2 regions of the Hydrogenophaga sp. RWCD_12 genome follow, and region 1 is predicted to be linked to the other one. Evidence: riboswitches for the same ligand, from Rfam matches in the RefSeq annotation. Region 1 holds a riboswitch; the other holds the start of a gene.
What was found. Region 1 has a riboswitch for cobalamin ahead of ACLIJ1_RS16750 (energy-coupling factor ABC transporter permease). Riboswitches for the same ligand answer to the same signal wherever they lie in the genome.

Region 1 (3,993 bases):
ACAGCAGCGCGTGCAGCGCCGCCACCACCAGGGTGGAGCCGCCCTTGCGGCCACGGATCACGATCCAGGGCACGCCGGCCACACCGGCCATCAGGTCCTTGGACTCGGCGGCGGAGACGAAGCCCACCGGCATGCCCACCACCAGCGCCGGGCACACGCCCTGCTCGCGGATCAGGCGCACCAGCTCGATCAGCGCCGTAGGCGCGTTGCCGATGCCGACGATGGCGCCGTCCAGCAGCCCCAGCCGGTGCGCCTTGCGCATGGCCTGAACAGCGCGCGTGCTGTCCTCGGCCTGGGCCTGGGCGATCACGTCGGGGTCGCTGATGAACTGGTGCGTGGCCATGCCGAAGTGCTTCAGGCGCGGATGCGACAGACCGGAACAGATCATCTCCACGTCGGCCACCACGGGCGCGCCACCGCGCAGCATGGCGCCGATGCCGGCCGCCACCGCGTCGGGGTGGAAGTCGGTCAGGCCGTTGAACTCGAAGTCGGCGTTGGCGTGGATCATGCGGCGCACGATCGGCCACTGCTCGGCCGTGTAGCTGTGCGGGCCGGCCTCGGCGTCGATGACGGCGAAGCTGTCGTGCTCGATGGCCTGGCCGGCCCGGGTGAGCTGTTCGGTGATGGTGTTGACCGTGCTCATGCAGTCAACGCCTCGGGTGCGTGGGCGTGGGCGTTGCCGTGCACTTGCACGGTGGCGTGCGTGTGCTCGTGGGAGTGGCCGTGCCCCAGGTCGTGCGCGATCTCGCGGTAGCTGCAGCCGTCGCAGGGCAGCCTGCTGTCGGGCACACCGGCCAGCAGGTCGTGCACACGCTGCTCGACCAGTTCGAAGATTTCCTTCTCGAAACCGAAGTGCGTGCCGCAGGCGAAACGGATCTGCGGGTACTGCAGGCGCAGGTGTTCGACCTGGCGGTGGATACGCTGCATCAGCGTGCCGGTGTAGAGGTAGTACGGCAGCACCACCACCTGCCGCATGCCGATCAGCACCTGGCGCTGCACCACGCGCTCCAGCCGCGGCCAGGTGATGCCGGTGAACGCCAGCTCCACCAGCTCGTGGTCGCCCTCTTCCTGCAGCCAGCGCGCCATCTTGGCCATGTCGCCGTTGGCGCCGCGGTCGGACGAACCGCGCCCCAGCAGCACCACGCCGGTGGTGGTTGGGTCGGGCATGTCCAGTTCGGCCATGGCCTTGCGCAGGCGGCGCTTGAGGATGGCCAAGATGGGGTCGCAGGCCGTCAGGTGCGGGCCGTAGTGGAACGCCACACCTGGCAGGTGCTCGCGCGCGTGTTCGATCGCTTCCGGAATCTCCATCTTCACGTGGCCGGCCGCGTTCAGGATCAGCGGCAGCACCAGCACGCGCCGGCTGTTTCTGGCGGCGGCCAGCAGGCCGTCGTGCAGCGAGGGCGGCGCGAATTCGATGAAGCAGACCTCGATGCGCCAGGCCGGCTGGCGCACCTGCCACTGCGCGACGAAGTCGCGGATTTCCTGGTTGCCGGATTCCTCGCGCGAGCCGTGGCCCACGAGCAGGATGGTGGTGTCGTTCATGTCGAGGCTTTCCTGAAACGGTGGGTGAAACTGGGGTCGTAGAGGCGGGACCGGGTGAGTTCCGGCCACTGGCGCGCGCCCAGCGTCGGGCTGGCGATCACCATCGCCTGGCTGACGATGCCGGCCTCGCGGCAGAGCTGTTTGATGGTGGCCAGCGTGCCGCGCACGATGCGCTCCTCGCCGGGCCAGCTGGCCTTGTGCACCACCAGCACCGGCGCGTCCTCGGCCCAGCCGGCGGCGCGCAGCCCGGCCTCCACCTTGTGCAGCAAGGTGATGGACAGGAAGATGCACAGCGTCGTGCGGTGCGCCGCCAGGGCCGCCAGGTCTTCGCCCTCGGGCATGGGCGTGCGACCCTCGACCCGGGTGAAGATGGTGGTCTGCGTCACCTCGGGCAGCGTGAAGCTCTCGACCGCCGCCGCCGCCGAGGCCATGGCGGACGACACCCCCGGCACCACCGCCACCGGCACGCCCGCGGCGTCCAGCGGCTGCACCAGCTCGATCAGGGCGCCGTAGAGCGCCGGGTCGCCGGTCTGCAGCCGCACCACGGTGTCGCAGCGCGCTGCCTGTGCGATCAGCCAGGCCGACATCTGCTCCAGCGTCATGTCCTTGCTGTCGGCGATCACGCAACCCGGCGGCGCCCAACGGGTCGCCGCCTCGTTCACCAGCGAGCCGGCGAACAGGATGGCGCCCGCCCGCGCCACCAGGTCGCGCCCCTTGACCGTGATCAGCTCCGGGTCGCCAGGACCCGCGCCGACGAACCAGACAATTCCGGCTCCCATGGTGCGCCCGCGATCAGGCGGCGTGGTGCAGACGGTGCTCCACCGCCACGCTGCCTGCGAGGCGGCGCAACGCCTTCGCCGCCGCCAGCACAGCCAGATCGATCAGCGGTTCGGCCAGCACCACGCTCATGTAGGCAGCACCGAAGCGGCCAATGCTCACCAGGTTGTCGACACCGACCCCACGCCCATAGAGCGCCCAGAACCCCACCCACAGCACGATGCCGCCTTGGTAGGCCACCGACAGCTTCAAGGCCTGGCGGTAGCCGATGTCCACATAGGCCAGGTTGTCAGGAACGACCCACCTGGCCAGCGCAGCGGTGGCAAACAGCGGCACCAGCAGCGTGGTGACGTTCATGCCGTACTGCGGCAGATCGAACGGAGCGAAGAACAGCCCTTGGATCAGCAGACCACCGGCCAAGCCGATCGCCGCAGGTGCCACACCGAACACGAGCATCAACGTGGTCCCCAGGATCAGGTGCACCTCGGACACGCCCACCGGATGGTGCGGCAACACCTCGAAGAAGCAGAACACCAGCGCCATCGCGAGCACGGATCGCACCAGCCAGGCCGCAGTGCCTTCCTTGCCGATCAGATGCCGCGACAGCTGTGCCGTGTAGCCCATACAAGCGGCTGCAGTGGCGTAGCTCAGGATGAGCTTGGCGCCGTCCACCAGACCTGGTTCGATGTGCATGAGGTGACTCCTTGGGTTGAATGCGTTGGACACAACGCGGTTTGAAAAGCGGCAAGGCCCAAGGGGAGGCGACAGCAGGTTTCAGCGGCGAACGGGAAGCCCTGGACGAGCGAACGCACAAGCGTCGGCTCAGACTCGCAATGGCAATGCACAGGGACAAAAAGGGAACACCGGCGAAAACCCCTCACCGCCTTCCCCGACGGTGTTTGGGTAATGTGGCCGCGCTTGACGCGCAGCCTCCTTGTTGGCCGGTATCCGGGCTGACAGAGCGTTTCTCAAAGCCTTCCCAGCGTGAGCCAGTGGCGAAATTTTGAGAAATGGGGGGCGATGGCATTGCCTCGACCCACCCGTCTGCTTACCGTTGCGGGGGCAGCGCAGGTTAGGTTCGCCCGTGTGGGACTCCCCCTCCTGCTTCCCGTTGAACTGCAGCATCGGAACGATGTTGCGAGCACCAACGCAATGATTCTATACCTGCGACTTCTGCCAACTCGCATGCGCCGCACCTGGCTTCGCAAGTACGAGGGCATGCAAGACCCTTACGAGGCAACAAGAGTTGGGCTGCTTCCATGCGGCTTTTTCCGGCTTTGCCCCCCGGGAGCTGTCGCATGCTGTCAGTCCAACCAAACCCGATGGCGGCTTTGTTCCCAAAGCAGACCTTTGTCGCACGATTTATGTATCAAGGACATTCAAATGGACCACGCTACGCTGCGCACATCGATAGGGCTGATGTATCGACAGTAGGGGCTGAACAGACCAAAAGCGCATACGACGCTCCTCGCGCTACGAACGCATATGCAACGTTTTTGAAGGTGAGTGAGCTGAGTAGACAAGGCAACGAACTCTCGCAACTCACCAATCGGCGGCTGTTTCAAGGAGTAAAGGACTCTTTAAACATCTTTCGCTTGAATTGAAAGCTCACCACATGATGACTGAACACCCCCAAACCCCAGACGGAGTTCAGCTCTCTGCAACTGATGCTTT
Region 2 (3,993 bases), on a different contig from region 1:
AAGCCCGGGCTCAATGAGCATTGGTTCAAGGAAATATAAAGCCCGGCGCGCACTGCAGACAGCGAAATTGTAGGCCCGTGGGGCGCCAGTGCCGGTGCGTCCGTCGGAAAATTTTCCGACGCCAGTCCGAAGCTCAGATCAGCTGGCCGTCGCTGCCCAGCGCCTGGTCCAGCCGCCGAACCAGATCGTCGACACGCGCCTGTGCCTGCGGGTCATCGGCTTCCAGTGCGGCGGTTGCAGATGGTTCGGCCAGCGTTGAGGGCTCGGAGGTAGCAAACGACGGCACCACCAGGCTCTGGGCTTCCTTCTGAGAGAGTTCGAAAGCGAGGTTCAGCGAAGCCAGCACGGCGATGCGGTCACGGGCCTTGACCTTGCCGGCATCGCGGATGCGGCACATGGCCGTGTCCACGCGCTCGACAGCGTCCAGCAGGGACGACTCGCCGCCGGGCGGGCACGACAGAAGGTAGCTCTGGCCCATGATCTGGACCTCGATCTGTTTGGCGACCTGTTTGTTCATCGGGAGTCTTTCGGCGTCTCCGCCTCGTTGCCGGCGGGCAACCGGTCGAGCAGGGCATCGATGCGCGAGCGGGCGGCGTTCAGCCGGGACTTGAGCGAATCGCGCTCGGTTTTGAGCGCGGACACCTGGTCCAGCAGCAAGGCATTGGTGCGCTGAAGTTCTTCATGGCGCAGGAGCAGTCGCTCAACGCGCTCGGCGATCAGTTCAAGATGCTTGGGATCGGCCATGGTGACAACAGGTAAGTGAGCCATTGTAGGGTTGCCGCAAGGCCCCCGGGCTTACAATGCCCGCCGTTGGTGCTCGCGGTGTGGTTCGCATGCCGCAGTTCAACGGGAAGCAGGAGGGAAAGTCCACACCGGACCGACCTAACCTGCGCTGCCCCCGCAACGGTAAGCAGACGGGAAACACGGCCAGCAGGCCTTGCGTCCCCGCTTTCATCCCGCAGCCACTGGGAGTCCGGTTTTCCGGCCCCGGGAAGGCGATGAGAGTTGTTCTGCCAGCCCGGATACCGGCCAACACGGTGGTGACACGTTCCTCGGAGCCGTCACCGTGACGCCCATGCGCTGTCGGGGAAGACGGCGAGGGCAATCTTCTGTCTGTTCTTCTCACATGTCTTCACGCGTTTTCAATGCACGCCTTGCCGTGCTCCCGCTCGCCTGCACCTTGTCCGTGGCCGCCTGGGCCCAGAAATCCCCGACCGTCGTCGTGGTCAGCGCCACCCGCTCCGAGTTGCCCATCACCGACGTTGTCGCCGACGTGACGCTGGTCGACCGCCTGGCGATCGATCGTCTGGGCGCAGCCTCCGTGGCCGACGTGCTCGAACGTCTGCCCGGCGTGACCATCAACCGCAACGGCGGCCCAGCGTCGACCACCAACATCTACCTGCGTGGCGGCGAAAACCGCTTCACCGCGGTCTTCGTCGACGGCGTGCGCATCGACTCGCAGTCGACCGGCGGCGCCAGCTGGAACGCGATCCCGCTGTCCCAGGTCGACCGCATCGAGGTGCTGCGCGGCCCGGCCGCGGCGGTCTATGGCTCCGACGCCATCGGTGGCGTGGTGCAGATCTTCACGCGCCAGGGCGAGACCGGTTTCTTCCCGTCGGTGCGCGTGGGCATCGGCTCGCACAACACCCGTGAGGTGAACGCCTCGCTGCGCGGCGGGGAGGGCGCGGTCGACTACGCGTTCGGCCTCGGCGCCGAGCGCAGCGATGGGTTCAACGCCAAACCCACCGGCAACCCCGACAAGGACGGCTACCGCAACGAGTCGTTCTCCGGACGCCTCGGATGGAAACTGACCCCTGACCAGAAGCTGGAAGCCACGCTGCTGGATAACCGCCAGAAGGCGGGCTACGACGGTTTTGTGGCCGGCAAGGACGACCAGACCAAGAGCCACCTGCAGACCGTGGGCCTGAACTGGAACGGTCACTGGAGCGACGACTGGAGCACCCGCGTGGGCTTCACCCGTGGCACTGAGCGCTACGAAACCTCTCCCTCTACCTATCTCACCGAGACCCAGGTCGACAGCTGGCTGCTGCGCAACGAACTGCGCGTCGGCCCCGGTCGCCTGACGGTCGACCTGGAGCGCCGCGAGGACCGTCTCGAGAACGCCAGCACGACGCCCCAGAACACCGACCGCCACCAGAACGCGCTGGCGGTCGGCTACGGCCTGCGCGCCGGCGACCACACGCTGCAGGCCAACCTGCGCCGCGACGACGACAGCGAGTTCGGCGTCAACAACACCGGCTCCCTGGCCTACGGCTATGCGCTGTCCAAGAGCCTGCAGCTCACCGCCTCGGCGGGCACGGCCTTCCGCGCGCCGACGTTGTTCCAGCGCTTCAGCATCTACGGCACACCCGACCTCAAGGCCGAGACCGCGCGCAACGTCGAGGCCGGCCTGCGCTGGCAGGAAGGCGTGAGCCGTGCATCGGTGGTGGTCTACCGCAACCGGGTCAAGGACCTCATCAACTATGTGTCCGGCGCCGGCAGCTGTGTCAACGGCGTGGGTGACTTCGCAGGTTGTTACGGCAACACGGGCCGCGCGACCTACACCGGCGTGACGCTGGCGGGCGGATCGAAGCTGGGCGATGTCAATGTTGGCGCGTCGCTGGACCTGATGCGTCCGAAGAACGCCGACACCGGTCTGCTGCTGGCGCGCCGCGCCAAGACCCAGGCCACGCTGACTGCCGACATGCCGGTGGGCGGCTGGCGCATCGGCGGTGAAGTGCAGCACACCGGCCAGCGCTACGACGACGCGGCCAACAAGAAGGCCCTGTCCGGCTATACGCTGCTGAACCTCACGGCCAGCACCGACATTGCGCGCGACTGGCGCCTGCTGGCGCGGGTGGACAACGCCACCGACAAGGACTACGAGTCGGTGCTGGGCTACGCCACCGCCGGCCGCACGTTCTACCTCGGCCTGAGCTGGACGCCGCGCTGAGCCGGGTCATGATGACGTCAACCTGCCCCGCCCTGCTGATCGCTGCCCCGGCCTCCGGCCAGGGCAAGACCACCGTCACGGCAGCGCTTGCGCGTCTGCTGGCGCGGCAAGGTCGGCGGGTGCGCGTGTTCAAGTGCGGGCCGGATTTCCTGGACCCGCACTGGCACCAGCTCGCCAGCGGCCAGCCGGTGCACAACCTGGACCTCTGGCTCAACGGCGAGGCCGACATCCGCGCCCGGTTGCACGAGGCGGCCACCAACAGCGACCTGATCCTGATTGAAGGGGTGATGGGTCTGTTCGATGGTGAGCCGAGTGCGGCGGACCTGGCGGTGAAGCTGGGCATTCCAGTGCTGGCGGTGATCGATGCCGGTTCCATGGCCGGCACCTTTGGCGCGCTGGTGCATGGTCTGCGCCACTACCGCCCGGGTCTGCCCTGGGCGGGTGTGCTGGCCAACCGCGTGGCCAGTGCAGGGCACGAGAAGATGCTGCAGGCGTCGGTGCTCCAGGACGACTTGGGCGCGGAGCCCGTGGGCATCGACGCCGGCTGGCTCGGTGCGCTGCACCGCGACGCAGCCTTCTCGCTGCCCGAACGGCACCTGGGCCTGACGGTGGCGTCCGAGTTGCCCGATGCCATGGCGCGGCTGGATGCGCTGGCCGATGCCTTGGCGTCCACGCCGCTCGGGCAACTCGTTGCCGCGGGCTGGCAGCGCTGGGCGGTGCCGTTTCACGCGCAAGCCGAGCGCCCGGTGGCGCCGTTGCTGCAGGGGCGCACCGTCGCGGTCGCCCGCGATGCGGCGTTCTGCTTCATCTACCCAGCCAACCTCGATGTGCTGCGCGCGCTCGGTGCGAAGCTGGTGTTTTTCTCGCCGGTGGCGGACGAGGCGGTGCCCGACTGCGATGCGGTCTGGCTGCCGGGTGGCTACCCCGAACTGCATGCATCCGCGCTGGTGGATGGCATCCGTTGCCGCGCCTCGCTGACCGCGCACATCGCGGCGGGCAAGCCGGTCTGGGCCGAGTGCGGGGGCATGATGCCGCTGTTC

Region 2: another riboswitch for cobalamin. It lies ahead of ACLIJ1_RS04000 (TonB-dependent receptor domain-containing protein); the one in region 1 lies ahead of ACLIJ1_RS16750 (energy-coupling factor ABC transporter permease).

The regions. Positions count from the first base shown of each region.
Region 1 is NZ_JBKIXC010000004.1:272,833-276,825, reverse strand. Features, by position in the region: gene ACLIJ1_RS16765 (precorrin-8X methylmutase) at 1-643, opposite strand, end outside; gene ACLIJ1_RS16760 (sirohydrochlorin chelatase) at 640-1,542, opposite strand; gene cobM (precorrin-4 C(11)-methyltransferase) at 1,539-2,321, opposite strand; gene ACLIJ1_RS16750 (energy-coupling factor ABC transporter permease) at 2,335-3,012, opposite strand; cobalamin riboswitch at 3,241-3,483, opposite strand.
Region 2 is NZ_JBKIXC010000001.1:836,374-840,366, forward strand. Features, by position in the region: RNA gene ssrS (6S RNA) at 1-64, opposite strand, end outside; gene ACLIJ1_RS03990 (cell division protein ZapA) at 134-517, opposite strand; gene ACLIJ1_RS03995 (DUF904 domain-containing protein) at 514-744, opposite strand; cobalamin riboswitch at 795-1,049, shown strand; gene ACLIJ1_RS04000 (TonB-dependent receptor domain-containing protein) at 1,127-2,953, shown strand; gene ACLIJ1_RS04005 (cobyrinate a,c-diamide synthase) at 2,962-3,993, shown strand, end outside.